2 regions of the Ornithinibacillus xuwenensis genome follow, and region 2 is predicted to be linked to the other one. Evidence: a T-box and tRNA genes for the amino acid it is inferred to sense, from the RefSeq annotation. Region 2 holds a T-box; the other holds one or more tRNA genes.
The links. The T-box of region 2 lies ahead of trpS (tryptophan--tRNA ligase). A T-box ahead of a tRNA ligase gene usually reads a tRNA of that ligase, here a tRNA-Trp.
Positions count from the first base shown of each region.

Region 1: it has a tRNA-Trp gene. The T-box ahead of trpS (tryptophan--tRNA ligase) is inferred to sense a tRNA for this amino acid. The anticodon was not compared.

Region 1 covers NZ_JBDIML010000003.1:632,061-638,683, reverse strand. The annotation lists rRNA gene rrf (5S ribosomal RNA) at 87-202, shown strand; tRNA gene ABC228_RS12740 (tRNA-Asn) at 215-289, shown strand; tRNA gene ABC228_RS12735 (tRNA-Ser) at 291-382, shown strand; tRNA gene ABC228_RS12730 (tRNA-Glu) at 402-476, shown strand; tRNA gene ABC228_RS12725 (tRNA-Val) at 486-561, shown strand; tRNA gene ABC228_RS12720 (tRNA-Met) at 588-664, shown strand; tRNA gene ABC228_RS12715 (tRNA-Asp) at 752-828, shown strand; tRNA gene ABC228_RS12710 (tRNA-Phe) at 856-931, shown strand; tRNA gene ABC228_RS12705 (tRNA-Tyr) at 953-1,036, shown strand; tRNA gene ABC228_RS12700 (tRNA-Trp) at 1,065-1,138, shown strand; tRNA gene ABC228_RS12695 (tRNA-His) at 1,150-1,225, shown strand; tRNA gene ABC228_RS12690 (tRNA-Gln) at 1,229-1,303, shown strand; tRNA gene ABC228_RS12685 (tRNA-Gly) at 1,311-1,385, shown strand; tRNA gene ABC228_RS12680 (tRNA-Cys) at 1,393-1,466, shown strand; gene ABC228_RS12675 (DUF3231 family protein) at 1,654-2,661, shown strand; gene ABC228_RS12670 (hypothetical protein) at 2,671-3,153, shown strand; tRNA gene ABC228_RS12665 (tRNA-Leu) at 3,253-3,334, shown strand; gene ABC228_RS12660 (helix-turn-helix domain-containing protein) at 3,478-4,365, opposite strand; gene ABC228_RS12655 (amidohydrolase family protein) at 4,491-5,825, shown strand; gene ABC228_RS12650 (MFS transporter) at 6,163-6,623, opposite strand, start outside.
Region 2 covers NZ_JBDIML010000003.1:249,671-259,633, reverse strand. The annotation lists gene ABC228_RS10695 (undecaprenyl-diphosphate phosphatase) at 169-963, opposite strand; gene ABC228_RS10690 (hypothetical protein) at 1,090-1,443, shown strand; gene ABC228_RS10685 (DUF2929 family protein) at 1,547-1,726, opposite strand; gene ABC228_RS10680 (hypothetical protein) at 1,853-2,467, shown strand; gene ABC228_RS10675 (BMP family ABC transporter substrate-binding protein) at 2,502-3,464, shown strand; gene ABC228_RS10670 (beta-ketoacyl-ACP synthase III) at 3,588-4,526, shown strand; gene fabF (beta-ketoacyl-ACP synthase II) at 4,587-5,822, shown strand; gene ABC228_RS10660 (YuzI family membrane protein) at 6,223-6,429, shown strand; gene ABC228_RS10655 (YjbA family protein) at 6,567-7,340, shown strand; gene trpS (tryptophan--tRNA ligase) at 7,348-8,346, opposite strand; T-box leader at 8,414-8,594, opposite strand; gene ABC228_RS10645 (phospholipase) at 8,698-8,970, opposite strand; gene ABC228_RS10640 (ZIP family metal transporter) at 9,225-9,941, opposite strand.

The DNA of each region.
Region 1 (6,623 bases), 380 kb from region 2:
AATAATGCTTGATTTTTTCCTGAAAACTATTATAATAAAGTTTGTCACGAAAAAATTAAGATCACTTGGTAACAAGTAGTTTTATGTCTGGTAGTGATGGCGAGAAGGTCACACCTGTTCCCATACCGAACACAGCAGTTAAGCTTCTCAGCGCCGATGGTAGTTGGGGCATTGCCCCTGCAAGAGTAGGACGCCGCCAGGCAATTCCATTTATTCCACAGTAGCTCAGTGGTAGAGCAATCGGCTGTTAACCGATCGGTCGTAGGTTCGAATCCTACCTGTGGAGCCATGGAGAGCTGTCCGAGTGGTCGAAGGAGCACGATTGGAAATCGTGTAGGCTGCGAAAGTGGTCTCGAGGGTTCGAATCCCTCGCTCTCCGCCACTTAACTTTCACTTTACATGGCCCGTTGGTCAAGCGGTTAAGACACCGCCCTTTCACGGCGGTAACACGGGTTCGAATCCCGTACGGGTCACCAATATAATATGGAGGATTAGCTCAGTTGGGAGAGCACCTGCCTTACAAGCAGGGGGTCACAGGTTCGAGCCCTGTATCCTCCACCATTAGCTAACTTAATACTTTCTCACATCGCGGGGTGGAGCAGTCTGGTAGCTCGTCGGGCTCATAACCCGAAGGTCGTAGGTTCAAATCCTGCCCCCGCAACCAAATAATTCAATTAACTACGTTGAATAATCTTCTTCGATAATTGAATATCAGTAGTACTGTAAAGTGCAACGAAAAAAATCATATAGTGGTCCGGTAGTTCAGTTGGTTAGAATGCCTGCCTGTCACGCAGGAGGTCGCGGGTTCGAGTCCCGTCCGGACCGCCACTATAAATATTACTGAAAACACAAAATGGCTCGGTAGCTCAGTCGGTAGAGCAATGGACTGAAAATCCATGTGTCGGCGGTTCGATTCCGTCCCGAGCCACCATTTATGTTTTTTTCTATTTATGGAGGGGTAGCGAAGTGGCTAAACGCGGCGGACTGTAAATCCGCTCCTTCGGGTTCGGCAGTTCGAATCTGCCCCCCTCCACCATTTAAAATTAATAGTTATTTTTTCTAGTAGGGGTATAGTTTAATGGTAAAACGAAGGTCTCCAAAACCTTTGATGTGGGTTCGATTCCTACTACCCCTGCCATTTTTATTATGGCGGCCGTGGCGAAGTGGTGAACGCACCGGATTGTGGCTCCGGCACTCGTGGGTTCGATTCCCACCGGTCGCCCCATATTGGGCTATAGCCAAGCGGTAAGGCAACGGGTTTTGGTCCCGTGATTCCCAGGTTCGAATCCTGGTAGCCCAGCCAATAAAGCGCGGAAGTAGTTCAGTGGTAGAACACCACCTTGCCAAGGTGGGGGTCGCGGGTTCGAATCCCGTCTTCCGCTCCAGAATAGTGGCGGTATAGCCAAGTGGTAAGGCAGAGGTCTGCAAAACCTTTATCACCGGTTCAAATCCGGTTACCGCCTCCAATTTTAAATAGTAATATACATAAACTCTTTTGTTTTAGTTGCAAAGCTAGGTACTTGCATTTAAAACAAAGGAGTTTTTTTATTGGCTTAATTAACCAGTTGAACCATCCTATTTGATACTGTATAAATTTTACATCAAGGGCATACTAACAAGCATAAAGAAGATTTTCGGAGGTCAATTTTCGTTATGAATGTAGAACATCATGCACGTTTAAGTGCAACAGAAATTACTCAGCTATGGTCTGCTTATATGAATGATAGTATGGCGATCTGTGTACTCACTTATATGGATAATATAGTTGAGGATGAAGGTGTGAAAGAGATAGTCAATTATGGACTGAAATTGTCTGAATCACATAAGGAAAAGTTGAAGGCTTTTTTTAATATGGAAAAGTATCCAATACCAGTTGGATTTCATCTGAATGAGGATGTTGATGTTAACGCAGAGCGTCTTTATTCTGATACTTATATTCTAAATTTCATGCGGGACATGGCTCAGGTTGGTATGAATAACTATAGTATGGCTACTTCATTAGCAGCTCGTGAAGACGTTTATAATTACTTCTCAGCGTGTTTTGTGGAGTCTAATAAGCTACATCGGATGGCAAAGGATTTAATGCTCTCTAAAGGTGTTTATGTGCGTTCACCAAACCTTCCGATACCCAGTAAAGTAGATTTTGTAAAGAAGCAGAGCTTTTTAACCGGTTGGTTTGGGGAAAGAAGGCCTTTAACCGGAATGGAAATATCGAATTTATACGCAAACATGCAGCGTAATGTATTAGGTGTTGCAGCATTAATTAGCTTTTCACAGGTAGCAAAGTCCAAGGAAGTAAGGCAATTTATGCAAAGAGGAAAGGAAATTGCGGAAAAGCATGTGGAGGTTTTAGGGTCTATACTACGTGAAAATGAACTTCCTGCACCAATGTCATGGAATGCAGAGATTACAGAGAATACATCATTTGTTTTTTCGGATAAGCTAATGATGTTTCAAATAACCGCATTAGTTGGAATTGGTATTGGCAATTATGGCTTAAGTCTAGCAACAAGCCATAGACGTGATTTAGTTGCTCAATATACACGATTAACTACTGAAATCATGAAGTACTCAGAGGACGGCGCAAATATCATGATTAGTAATGGATGGTTGGAAGAGCCCCCTAGGGAATCGGATCGACAAGAATTGGCGGATGGGTAGTGTATAAAGATGTCAAAGGATAAGAAGGTTGAAGTAATATTTTGGAGTATTGCCTTTCCAGGGTTCGGACAATTTCTAAATGGAAAGCTGTTTAAAGGAGCTGTATTAATTGCTTTAGAATTCATTGTTAATGTATTTTCAAAACTAAATGCTGCCATTATACCGAGTTTTCATGGTGATATACAAACAGCAATCTCAAGCACTAATTATCAATGGTTAATGTTTTATCCATGTCTTTATTTATTTGCTATATGGGATGCGTATCGTGATGCTGGAGGGGGAGAGGCTTCCTATTCCTTCCTGCCTTATGTGTTCTCTGCATATATCGGCACTATTGGAGTAGTCTATTCTCCAACCTTTAATGTTAAAGGTATTTATTTCGGGCCGATTTGGTTACCAATTATCTTTCTTATATTAGGTTATACAATTGGTATGATTATTCGATTGATTGTGTTGAATTGGGTAAGAAAGCATGGGCAGCCAAGTTCGTGAATTATGATAATTATATCTACTTAATTAAACATTGACTTCATCCCCCATTCCGTGCTATATTAATATTTGTCAGTCAAGACTACGTCAAATTTTTAATATGCCGGTGTGGCGGAATTGGCAGACGCGCACGACTCAAAATCGTGTTCCTTCGGGAGTGTCGGTTCGACCCCGACCACCGGTATCGTATAAAAACCCATTAAACATTTCTAATGTTTAATGGGTTTTTTGTTAGCATTATTTTATTTGAAAAATTATATCCGTGAAGCTCTAATTGTAGAACAAAAGAGAAATCCAGCTTCTTAATACAATGGTTATTCCTCGATACTATATAATCTGCAAAAGATACTGCTCGATATTATTTGCCATTCTAGTAGAATTCAAATCCTGTAAGATTTGGATAGCCTGTTTTATTTTTGCAGTACCTTCTTCTTTGTATCCAACTCTAATAGAATAGGCACCTTTGAGCTCTAATAAAAGTACTCTTTCTGTTAAGTTACCTTCTGGAATGGCAATCGCCTCAAGATATCCCATAAATTCAGTCATTTCCTTTTGATATGCGAACTCTTCGTGAAATCGATTCACTGGTCCAAGCAAAAAGATAATGGTGTTAAAGAGCACGGATGTAATCGCATCAGTTACCTTATCATAATTTCTAAAACGAGCACTTTTCTCATATGCAGTTCTGGAAAGCAGCATGACCATATCTGGCTCGAGTAATAGTAACGTACCATTATAAAGCATTAACTCATAATATCCCCATACCTCTACTCGAAATAAATAATCAGAAAGGAGATGCGTATCAATTTCTTGTACTCCTTTTTTGATATAATCCTTATCTACGATACTTTCATATACTTCAATCAATAGAGCATTGCACTGGTAGGTTTCCACGCCGTATTGCTTCCACTTCTTTAATTGTCCGTTTTTTAATTGCTTCAATTGTTTCACGTCTCTATTTAAATAGGCAGTGTTCGCTGCTTTAAAGAATTGTTCCAATTTATCAGGTTGAAAATCGTGATGGATGAATAAGAACTCATCAAAGTTCATCATTAGCTTTTCTAACAGTCTTGTCATTAGACCAAGTGTAATATCGGAATCGCCGCGTTCAAACTTTGATAGAAAAGAAACAGAACAAATCCCATCTGCTAATCGTTTTAAGGTTATCCCTTTTTGTTTCCGAACTATTCTTAGTGTTTTTCCGTATTCCACCACTATTCAATCCTCCTCGAACCATGAAAATTCCACTATATGACATTTTTGAAAAACGAGTGTTTTAATCACTATACAATAAAATCAGAACATTGAATACAGATAAACAATTATAGGAGGAAATGCAAATGGGAAAATTACTGATTAAAAATGGAACGATTATCGATGTGGAGAATGGAGTATCTTTTGTAGGTGCAATTGAAGTAGAAGGAAATACGATTAAAAGAATCGTAAAGCAGGATGAAGAGTTGCCTGAGGTGCCAGAAACAATCGATGTAAAAGGAAACTATATTATTCCAGGCTTAATTGATATGCATTGTCATATTAACGAGGGATTTGCGCCTCATTTTGTAGCATCTGGAGTAACAACCGTGCGAAACACAGCTGGTAACGTCCTCTTACTTCATAACTTAATTCAAAAACCAGATTATGCACCGACACCAAGAGTGTACACATCAGATAGAATGATTGATGGACCCCCTGGACAATGGGGAGGAACTAGTTATGGAAATTTCGTAACAGATGACCCAGAAGAAGCTAGAGAAGAAGTTCGTAGACAAGCTGAAGTAGGAGCGAAGTTTATTAAACTTTATGGGTGGATTAAAAAAGAGGTTATGGAAGCGGCGGCGGATGAAGCAAAGATGATTGGTTTGGAATTAGCAATTGATCTAATAAACTCCAAGGAATTAACAGCATTAGATGCAGCGAAAGCGGGTGTTACATGGTTTGAGCATGCATCTGGATTTGCCCAAGAGATTTATAAAGGATGGAATCCACTAGTGGACCAAGTAGAGTGGAGTCATATAAATTGGGAAGAACCAGACCAAGCAAAAGTGAAAGAACTATGTGAGAAAATGTTAACGTACAATGTGAAAATCTGCCCAACGATGGTTCTGTTCGATCAAGCAATGAGCTTTCCAAACATTTGGTCACCAAATAATAAGGTGATAGAGTCGATAGAAAAGAAGAAGCATCCTGTAGAATATTGGAAAAGTCATGAAGAAATTATAGGGGTTATAAAAGAAAGTAATGCTGTAATAAATACCTTAACGAAAGCTATTGCTAAAACCTACTATGATATGGGGGGAACGGTGGTTGCTGGAACTGATACACCAGCCCTAATGTATACATATCCAGGAATGGCTTTGCATCGGGAACTAGAAATATTTGTGGAAATTGGGTTTACTGAAATAGAGGCACTACAAGCAGCAACAGTGAATGCAGCAAAGTCTATTAATCTAGAGGACATTGGAACAATCCAAGAAGGAAAAATCGCAGACCTAGTCATCTTAAACAAGAACCCATTAGAGAATATTAAGCATACACAGGATATTAATTTAATCGTTAAAGGTGGAAAAGTATACAATCAAAATGAAATTTTGCGCAGTATTCCAAGTGACGAAGATGTTGATAGACTAATGCAAGCATTTATGGAGAAATGGGAAGCGGAGCATGTAAATTAAGCTGCCATGATATACACGCAAATAGGTGCTTAAGATAACAGATGGGGGAGGATTACTCTTCCTTTGTTGATTTTTTTCTATTATCAACGTAATCGTTAACAATATGTTACATCTTTTCAGGGGTTATTAGAATTGTAGAATTCATTATACTAAGCTAAGGCTAGCATATTACTATTTCTACAACAAACACCCCAAAAGCAGAAATTGTAGATGAAATAAGCTAATTTTCACTTTTTCTCCTATTGAAAATCTAAAAATTTAGCCATAATAGAACACTCCAAGAGTGAAGTGCACCCCAATTGTTAGACACATCTAACAATTGGGGTGCACTATTTTATTATACATCCGAAGCTAAAACAGTACCTGTTCTCTCTTTCGGTTTTCTTGTTAATGAAAAGATTGCACATAGTAAGGAAAGGATTACGATTGCGCCTCCAAACCAAGACATGTGTGATACAGTTCCAGTTTCATTCAATACGATGCCACCAAATGCAGATCCAAGAGAAATACCAATTTGAATCGCTGAATTATTAAAGCTTTGCTGAATATCCGATGTAGCAGGATCTGTTTGAATCAGGTAGCTTTGCTGTGGTGGAGATAGGCTCCAGCTTAGCGCTCCCCAAACCATCATAACTGGTAGGAATACAATAAGTGAAAACGTAGTGAAAGGTAACAAGAATAGTACAGCTGCAAACAAACTGATAACAACGATGATGCTTTTTTTAGCTCCAATCGAATCGGATAGTATGCCCCCGAACGCTCCACCACTTACTGCCGCAATCCCAAATAATAGATAAC
Region 2 (9,963 bases):
CCGAATTATTTGCCATTTCGCCGAAATAGACGAAGAAGTGCTGAATTCTCTGTTCCTTTCGCCGAATATCCTACTGTACGCCGAATTAACCATCTTCGAAACCGATAAAATGGTATAGATCCATTTAAAAAAGAACTGGATTAAATCCAGTTCTCTGCAATGTTATTCTTATAAGAAGACTACTACTAGAATCCCAACGATAAAGCAGTAGAATGCAAAGTACTTCAGATTGCCTCTAGCCATAATGTTCATGAACCATTTTAAGGCGAAGTAAGAAGCAATAATGGAAGAAATAAATGCTAGAATATATGGAATCATTAATGTATCAAAATTCTTATCATGAACAATATCATCAACGGAAAGTATTCCGACTCCCAAGCTCACAGGTATGTATAATAGGAACGAAAAGCGTAATGCTGTTTCCTGCTTCATGCCAAGCAGCATGGAAGCAACAATAGTAGCACCTGATCGACTTATACCCGGAACTAAGGCAATGGATTGAGCAAATCCAACAATAACAGCATCCTTGAATGTAATTTGTTTATCACTTTTATTACCTCGAAGATTACGAATTACCCAAAGTGCAACACCTGTAATCAGCAATGTTATGCCGACAACAAAGGATGTACTCAAATCACCGATTTTATCCTCTAATAAAACACCGATTAAACCTGCAGGGATGGTTGCTACAATTAACATTAGAATAAAATGAAAATCCTCTTTTGCAGTCGGATCTTTTGTAAAGATAAAGCGTACACCATTTTTAACTAACCGAAGGATATCTTTCCGATAGATAAGCAACACAGCGATTAGCGAACCAAAGTTCACGAGACTCTCAAAGGAAAGTCCATCAGCCTCTACCCCAAGAATGTCTCTTGCAAGTACTAAATGTCCACTTGAGGAAATAGGAATTGGCTCTGTAAATCCTTGTAACAAGCCTAAAAAAGTATATTTAAGTAACATCAGAAATTCTTCATTTAAGAAATCCACGGATTTTTCCCCCTATATAAATTGTTTGTTACATCTGGATTATTCTGTCACCACCGTATAGGCAAATGAATAGGCTAATTTGTGAGGAGGTCGATATGAATGGCTCATAAACATAAACATATGTATGACCAATGCAAAAGCCATATGCATTCCTACGTACTAGTCCAATTAGAAGATGGCACGAACTTTGATGGTATCATCACAGGCTTAGATGAAGACTATGTCTATTTTGCAGTACCTATTGATGGAGAAGAAGGTCAGCAAATGCCGAATACAATGGACCAACGCCAGTTTGGTGGCTGGTATGGTGGATACCCAGGTTATGGCTATGGTTATCCAGGATACGGATATGGCTATCCAGGCTATGGATTTTATGGCCCACGTAGAAGATTTAGACGATTAGTCTTACCGTTGGCAGCTCTTACAGCTCTAAGTGTATTACCATGGTATTAAACTATTGATTTACCATTGACAGAATGGAAGAAGACAAAGAAAACCCTTGCCAATAAAATTTAGGCAAGGGTTTTGTGTTCAAGCTTCAACAAATGAAGAAAAATTATTGCTCTTTTTTCTCTCGCAGTAAGCCATCACCTAAAATGAATACAATGATTGAAAAGATTGCGGCAACAACAAACGTGCCAACAAGATCAAGTGTTTCTCCAGCCATACTTGAAAGAACATAAGAAAGAACAAAACTAATTAATACTGCCCAGCCAATCGTAGCGACAAAGCGCATATGTAACACCTCATTTTTCCTAAGTTCATTATCTTTAAACGATTATTAATTCCCTATATAGTTTACCAAAACAACTCATAAAATAAAAGTATTTCTTCATAGGTTACATAAAAGGAGGAGTAAGTGATGGAAGTACTCGTATACAATTGTTTTAACTGGATTGGATTTCACTATGTTAATTTTTTGCTTCATAAAGGGATGGTAGTCAAGGGAGTCGACAAAGTAGACTCCGATAAAAAAGAAAACTTCTATATGTTTGTGGGAAGAAATAGTTCATTTGAATTAATCGATTCCTTGAATAACAATGAATGTAACCTTGCAATTGTTATTGGAGAACATTTTCCAACAGATAAACAAGATTTCAATCGAGTAGTTAAGATTTGCAATGAACCTCAAGGAGATGATAATAATAACAGTTGTGTTATGGTTAATGCTCCTTTGCTTTTTGGCGAGTGGATGGATATGTCAGAAGAAGGCATCCTATGGAAGAACAGAATGATTTCTTTTTCCTCTCAAGAATTTCTTGTTAATGCAGTCTATATTGAAGATTTTATAAAAGCCACTTATCCGTTATTAGATGGAACCCTAACATCTGAACAAATTATGGTATATTCGAAGAAAAAAACGCAAGGTGAAGCACAAAAACTTGAAAATTCTATTTCGATTCGTGACAATATACCTATAGAGCAAAATGTGAGGAAAGTCTTGGAGCATTATCAGCGTTATAAGGATTTGTATTAAGTAAAGTCTAAGGTTTGAATGGAGTGCTTTAAGCTTGAGAAAAAAAATTAGTATTATTTTTTTATCTGTTTTAGGAATCATATTTATTAGTGGCTGTTTAGAAGCTGAGGAGCAAGGCAATCTTTATAAGGCTGGTATGATTGTTGAGGGAACAATTGATTCTCAGCCTTGGAATGAAAAAGGGTATAATGGGTTATTAGAAATTGAAGAAGCGTTCGATGTAGAAGTTGAAGTGGTAGAGAATGTCCAAACAGAAGTAGAAATCTCTAAGGCAGTTAGTGATTTAGTTTCTAGCGGAACAAATTTAATCTTTGGTCATAGTAGCACATTCGGAGAGCACTTCTATCGAATAGCTACTAATTATCCAGATGTTCATTTCGTTTATTTTAATGGGAACTATTATAGTGACAATTTGACAAGTATGACCTTTAATTCCCATGCGATGGGCTTTTTTGCAGGGATGCTAGCAAGTGAAATTTCGACTAATAATCAGGTTGGAATCATTGCTGCATATCAATGGCAACCAGAAATTGAGGGATATTATGAGGGGGTAAAATACCAAAATCCTGGTACAAACGTTCAGATGGAATTTATATATGATTGGAATGATACTAATATAGCGATCCAAGCATATGAACGGATGAAAGCGAATGGCGTAGACGTATTTTATCCTGCAGGGGATGCCTTTAGTGAAGAAGTAATTAAAAAAGCAAGTGAAGATAATTTATATGCCTTAGGATTTGTGTCTGACCAACTAAAAGTTGAACCTAATACGGTATTAACTAGTACTGTACAGCATGTAGAGCAATTGTATATGCTAGCAGCAAAGCAGTTTAATAAGGGTGAACTAGAGGGTGAAGTATTATCCTTTGATTTTAAAGACGACTATATCACCATGGGTGAATATAGCTCAGAGGTTCCAGATTATTTTCGAGAAGTATTAAATAAAGCCATTGAAAAATATAAAGAAACGGGCTTGCTACCGAATCAATACTAACTCCAAAATCGTGATATATCCCTGATTAGGAAGTTGTATCTTGCAAGTCTTTCTTTTTTGCTTTAAAATTAGTACCAAGTCATAATATTTGATAATAACTCTAGAGTGTAAGGGGATGTAAATATGGGTGTTGGCGTATTAGGTGTAGGTCATTACGCTCCAGCAAAGATTGTCACCAATCAAGATTTAGAAAAAACAGTTGATACAAGTGATGAGTGGATTCGAACACGAACTGGAATAGAAGAAAGAAGAATAGCAGAAGATGATATGGATACTTCTGACATGGCTTACCATGCATCGTTAAGTGCATTAGAAGATGCAAATGTGAAGCCGGAAGATATTGATTTAATCTTAGTTGCTACGGTTACACCAGATACACCATTTCCATCTGTATCCTGCATAATTCAAGAGAAGTTAGGTGCATGGAATGCTGCTGCAATGGATGTAAGTGCAGCGTGTGCAGGATTTATGTATGGCATGGTAACAGCAAAGCAATTTATTGAATCAAAGGTTTATAAGCATGTACTTGTAGTCGGCGCAGAAAAACTTTCTAAAATAACGGACTGGTCCGATCGTAATACTTGTGTATTATTTGGAGATGGTGCAGGTGCAGCTATAATGGGTGAAGTATCAGAATCAAAAGGAATTCTATCGTTTGAGCTTGGAGCAAATGGTTCTGGTGGAGCTCATCTATACCAGAAAAAAGACGGTTTTCTATCCATGAACGGGCGTGAGGTTTTCAAGTTTGCGGTTAGACAAATGCCAGATTCATCTGTCAATGTAATTGAAAAGATTGGATTAGGTAAAGAGGATGTGGATTACTTAATTCCTCACCAAGCTAATATTAGAATTATGGAAGCTGCAAGAGAAAGACTAGGTATATCTGAAGAAAGAATGGCAACAACCATTAAGAAATATGGTAATAACTCTTCAGCTTCTATACCTATGGCTTTATCAGAAAGTGTTAAAGATGGTAAAATTAAGGAAAATGATTTAATCGTTTTAGTAGGTTTTGGTGCAGGCTTAACATGGGGAGCTATCGCGTTACGTTGGGGTCGATAAGCCTAACATGTCAACTGTAATAATCACGCATTTATTTTAATTATAGGAGGAGTACCAATCATGACGGAAAGAAGAGTAGTTGTGACAGGTCTTGGAGCAGTTACCCCCATTGGAAATGATGTACTCACAATGTGGGGGAATCTTCTAGCTGGAAATTCGGGGATTGATTATGTAACACGCGTAAATAAAGATGAATTTCCTGCCAAGGTCGCAGCTGAGGTAAAGGATTTCGATCCAACCTTATATGTAGATAAGAAGGATGCAAGAAAGATGGATGCTTTTACACAATTTGCTGTAGCAGCATCAAAAATGGCGTTAAAGGATGCCAACTTAGAAATAACAGAGGATATTGCACACCGTGTTGGTGTTTGGATTGGATCTGGAATTGGTGGAATGCAAACCTATGAAGATCAATTCAGAAAGTTTATCGAAAAAGGACATAAACGAGTAAGCCCATTTTTTGTACCAATGATGATTCCAGATATGGCGGCTGGTCAAGTTTCCATTCAAACGGGTGCAAAAGGAATTAACTCCTGTTCAGTAACAGCCTGTGCTTCAGGGGCAAACTCTATTGGTGATGCTTATAAGGCTGTACAACGTGGAGATGTTGATTACATCATTGCTGGTGGAGCAGAAGCACCAATCACAAATATGTCATTTGCTGGATTCTCATCTGCAAAAGCATTATCGTTTAACGAAGATCCAAAGACAGCTAGTCGTCCATTTGATAAGAACCGTGATGGTTTTGTAATGGGAGAGGGAGCCGGGATTCTGATTCTTGAAACCTTAGAAAGTGCAGTAGCTCGTGGTGCAAATATCTATGCGGAAATCGTAGGCTACGGTGCAACTGGAGATGCTTATCATATTACTGCTCCAGCAGAGCATGGTGAAGGTGCAGCAAGAGCCATGCAGCATGCATTACGTGATGCTGGATTAAAACCAGAAGATGTCGATTATATTAATGCGCATGGAACAAGCACTGATTTAAATGATAAATTTGAAACGGAAGCAATTAAAACTATTTTTGGTGATCATGCGTATAAGCTGGCGGTGTCATCAACAAAGTCGATGACTGGACACTTACTAGGTGCAGCTGGTGGTGTAGAGGCGGTTATCTCTGTTAAATCAATTGTAGATAGTGTACTACCACCAACTACAAACTATGAAACACCAGACCCAGATTGTGATTTAGATTACGTACCAAATAAAGCAAGAAAACAAGATGTTAATGTCGTATTAAGTAATTCATTAGGATTTGGCGGGCATAATGTATCTCTTATTTTTAAAAAATATTAGTAAAATGATTAAGGCTGACGAGGGTGTCAGCCTTTTTTTATGTGTTGATCTGGTTAATTGCTAATTTTATAGGAGAAGCGCAGAGAAGTTTAGATTATTCGCTGTAACTTTTACGATACGCTGATAAAATTAGCTTAATCGCTGATATCTGATAAAATCCGCTGATTTATTAGCAGGTTCCGCTGATATCCTCAAAGAACCGCTGATAAATTTATATATTCGCTGATATCCAATGCACGACAAACCCATCGCTGTACATCACCCTCTTCTAATTTTTCTCCTTCTCCAATCAAACATACATACCTCACAATCAGTTTAATAGCTCTAGCAACTTTTCAATCATGTAAATCTCCGCCCCAGCATATCATGTAATAAAAGGACAAGCATAGGTGGTCATGGAATGGGATATATATTTTTATTTTTGATTGGGTTTGGACTAGCAGTTACAGGTGGTGTAACGCTGATTTCGTATATGAATTTTTTGCCTGCAGGTGTGTCATGGGCAGAATATTTTATTTTTGTTAGTGGGCGAATGGAGTGCTATTTTCTCCCAATCGGTTTTCTATTGATGACCTTTGTTATATACACCTATCCGAATAAATCCTAAACGGTTTTCGGCACAATCGAATAAATTTCTAAATGATGGTCATAATGTATTTTAAGTGTATGTTCAAAAAGAACTGGAATAGATGGTAAATTTTTGAACAACCTCAATTGATTCATTCGGGAAGTGAGGGGTGTTGTATGTTATATTTACACGATGTTTGGGTGAACTGGTTCGAAGGAGAAGAAAACGGCTATAATGTTTGTTATTTTCATGAATGGCGAAAAGATGATGGTATTGAATTACTTGATCAAGTTCCATTAGTATACATAACTGAACCATTGTATCGATACATTGAAAATGATATGCATGATTTGCCTCAAGGTTTACTTGATGCAATTTACAAACGCGCTTATACTCGAAAAGGCCAAGATCGTTCGGTTGTCGATTACGCCTGTGTCGTAACAGATGGAAATGATATCCTAGTGTTCGATACAATTGGCTATCGTATTCCAATCCGAAAGAGCCGACTCATCCCTAGACAGGAACAGCTTGTATTTGAAATGATTGAAAAAGCGAAGCCACAGAGTTTTGGCTTTGATGAAATGACTTATGAAAAAGAATATCATATGCTTTCTATGTCGCCGGACTTAGTATTTGGATTGACAAGAAGAGAGCGGCAGTTAAAGCAATTGTTGATGATGGGGTTAGATCAACTACGTACATCGAATAACATAGAAGAATTACGTTATTGGTTAACGGAATGGAATCCAAAAAAATACCCATTTATTCGCTTTATGGATGAGGATGAAGTGTGGCAGGCTTTATATGATGGTGTTAAGTTCGGTTGGAGTCTTGCACATGAGGAGCTTTGTGAGAAAATTATTAAGGGGCAACCATTTCTTGAAAAGATGTGGGAGCTTGAAAGCAGTTATGCAGAAGGAGCATCCAAACAGAAATCAAAAAATCAGTGAGAAGCACTCACTGATTTTTCTTTTTGACTCTACCAAGTCCCATTGCTTTTTTCGCTTTTTGAATAGTCTTATTCGCAACTAATGATGCTTTTTCAGCACCTTGATCTAAAATTTGGTCCAATAAGGCTGAATCAAGAATCTCATAATAACGGTCTTGAATCGGTTTTAGAACATTAATAATTGCATCTGCAACACCTTGTTTAAAATCGCCATACCCTTTTCCTTCATATTTTCTTTCAAGCTCTTCAATCGTCTCACCAGAAAATACAGCGTGTATATCTAATAAATTTGAGACACCTGGCTTATTTTCTTTATCATATTTCACAATACCTTCTGAATCGGTAACAGCGCTTTTGATTTTCTTTTCGATTTTTTTCGGATCATCTAGCATGAAGATGGATGCTTTTGCATTTTCATCAGATTTACTCATTTTTTTTGTTGGCTCTTGTAGTGACATAATACGGGCACCAACTTTAGGAATGCTAATTTCCGGTACGGTAAATACATCTAAGAAGCGATTGTTAAAGCGCTGCGCTAAATCTCTCGTTAATTCTAAATGTTGTTTCTGATCGTCTCCAACAGGTACTAAATCTGTATTGTATAAAAGGATATCAGCTGCCATTAGAGATGGATAGGTAAATAGTGCTGAAGATACAGCTTCTTTCCCCTCGGATTTATCCTTAAATTGTGTCATCCTTTCCAATTCACCCATATAACTGATGGACTGCATCATCCATCCTAACTGTGTATGAGCAGGTACTTCTGACTGGATAAATAGGGTTGATTTATTCGGGTCAATCCCTGATGCAAGATAAATTGCTGCTAGTGACCGGATGTTATCACGTAGCTTTAATCGTTCTTGTGGAACCGTTACAGCATGCTCATCTACAATACAAAAGAAACAGTTATGACTGTTTTGTAGTTCGACGAATTGCCGGATAGCTCCAACATAGTTGCCAATGGTTAAGGTTCCACTGGGCTGAATACCAGAAAAAATTGTACTCACTGTAATTCACTCCTAATCAAGTTAATTAATGGTTAGGGAATAAAAAAAAGCCCATTCATTCCCTATAGAAAGGGACGAATGAACCGCGGTGCCACCCTTATTACCTTACTTAAAAAGCAAGATCACTTTAAACGTTTTGATAAAGCTCCAAAGTCCAATTCCAATATACCTTGATGCTTGTTTCCACCGACCACAAGCTCTCTAAAATTCAGCGGGCAATTGTACTACGCCTTCTTCATAGCCATATTGAGTTTTTATTATTATATATAGACTTGTTATGAATTGCAAGAAGAAAAATTTAAAAAATCTTTCTTGTTTCGTGAGTTTCCTAAATCAGTAAGCGAGGAGTAGCTAAAACATCGTTTTAATCCGCATAAAATTATAAAGTGTTCTAGCGTGACGGCCCTTTTGTGTTTGTCGATTAATTTTTGGGCGTAATTGCCGGATAAATGCTTCATCACATGCGCGTCTATTTCCGGATCTTCGATAGCATTCATCATGAGCCTTACAAAGGGCATCCACATCATTAACTGGGGCTCCTGGGCCACTACAACCAGGTCCACACCAATTGTATCCAGGGAAGATACATAATCGAAAGCCTCTATTTCGAGTGTTCGACACCATTTTTATTCTCCTTTCTTTTGGGATATAGCTACTATAATTTATTCATCTAAGGTTATAATTGCTTAAGCCAGTACCTAGTGATGGTTACTAAAAAAATCATTTGCCTCCAGGATGAAGCCTGTTTGGCTAAGAAGCAATTAAACATGAGCTGATGAGACCAAACAAAAAAAGCGGTATTCACCACTTTTTTAGATAGAATTTTTATTTATAGCAATGTTAACGACAGAAAGTTCCATCAAACTCCTAATCTTTATTTAGTTCATGTACAAATAAATAATTCCAACTCCCACCAATCCAATAATAGTTGAATATATAAGGTTGGATTCTTTCACTGCCTCTAAAAATATTTCTCTAATGGCCACCATAAATATAATTGCAATGGCTAGGTTAATAAGTAGGGCTAGTAATGAGGGCATATTGATGTGAAAGGCTTGTCCAAGTAATGAACCAACTGCAATTGGGAATGTTACAAGAATCGTGATTAATATCCAAGAAAGTAACCCAAATCCAGCAAGAAATAATGGGGTAAATACAATGATTCCTTCGGGGATATTATGTAAGATTAATGTTGTTAGCATTAATCCTCCTAAATCTGTACCAAGTGTTGAACCGAGTGCAATACCCACAGGGAAATTATGTATCGCTATACTAATGGCTAACAGCGTACCGGAACGAATAAAGATCTCCTTCCTGTTACTATTCGTAATAATGATAATGTTGTTCATTATTTGATGAAGAAAATGAAATAACACAAGCCCAAATCCGAGACCAATTATTAGAATAATCCATCCACCCAATTCAATACTTTCTGGAATCATCTCCAGACATAATAGCCCAATGATAAGTCCAGCGCAAAGCGAATATGTAAAGGCAAAGCCTTTTTGAATACCTTTCAATAACCAAGCTAGTCCACCGCCAACACCAATTCCTAGTGCAGATGCAATCGCGCCCATTATCCATGCTGTACTCATCTAATCGCTCCTTAACAATGTC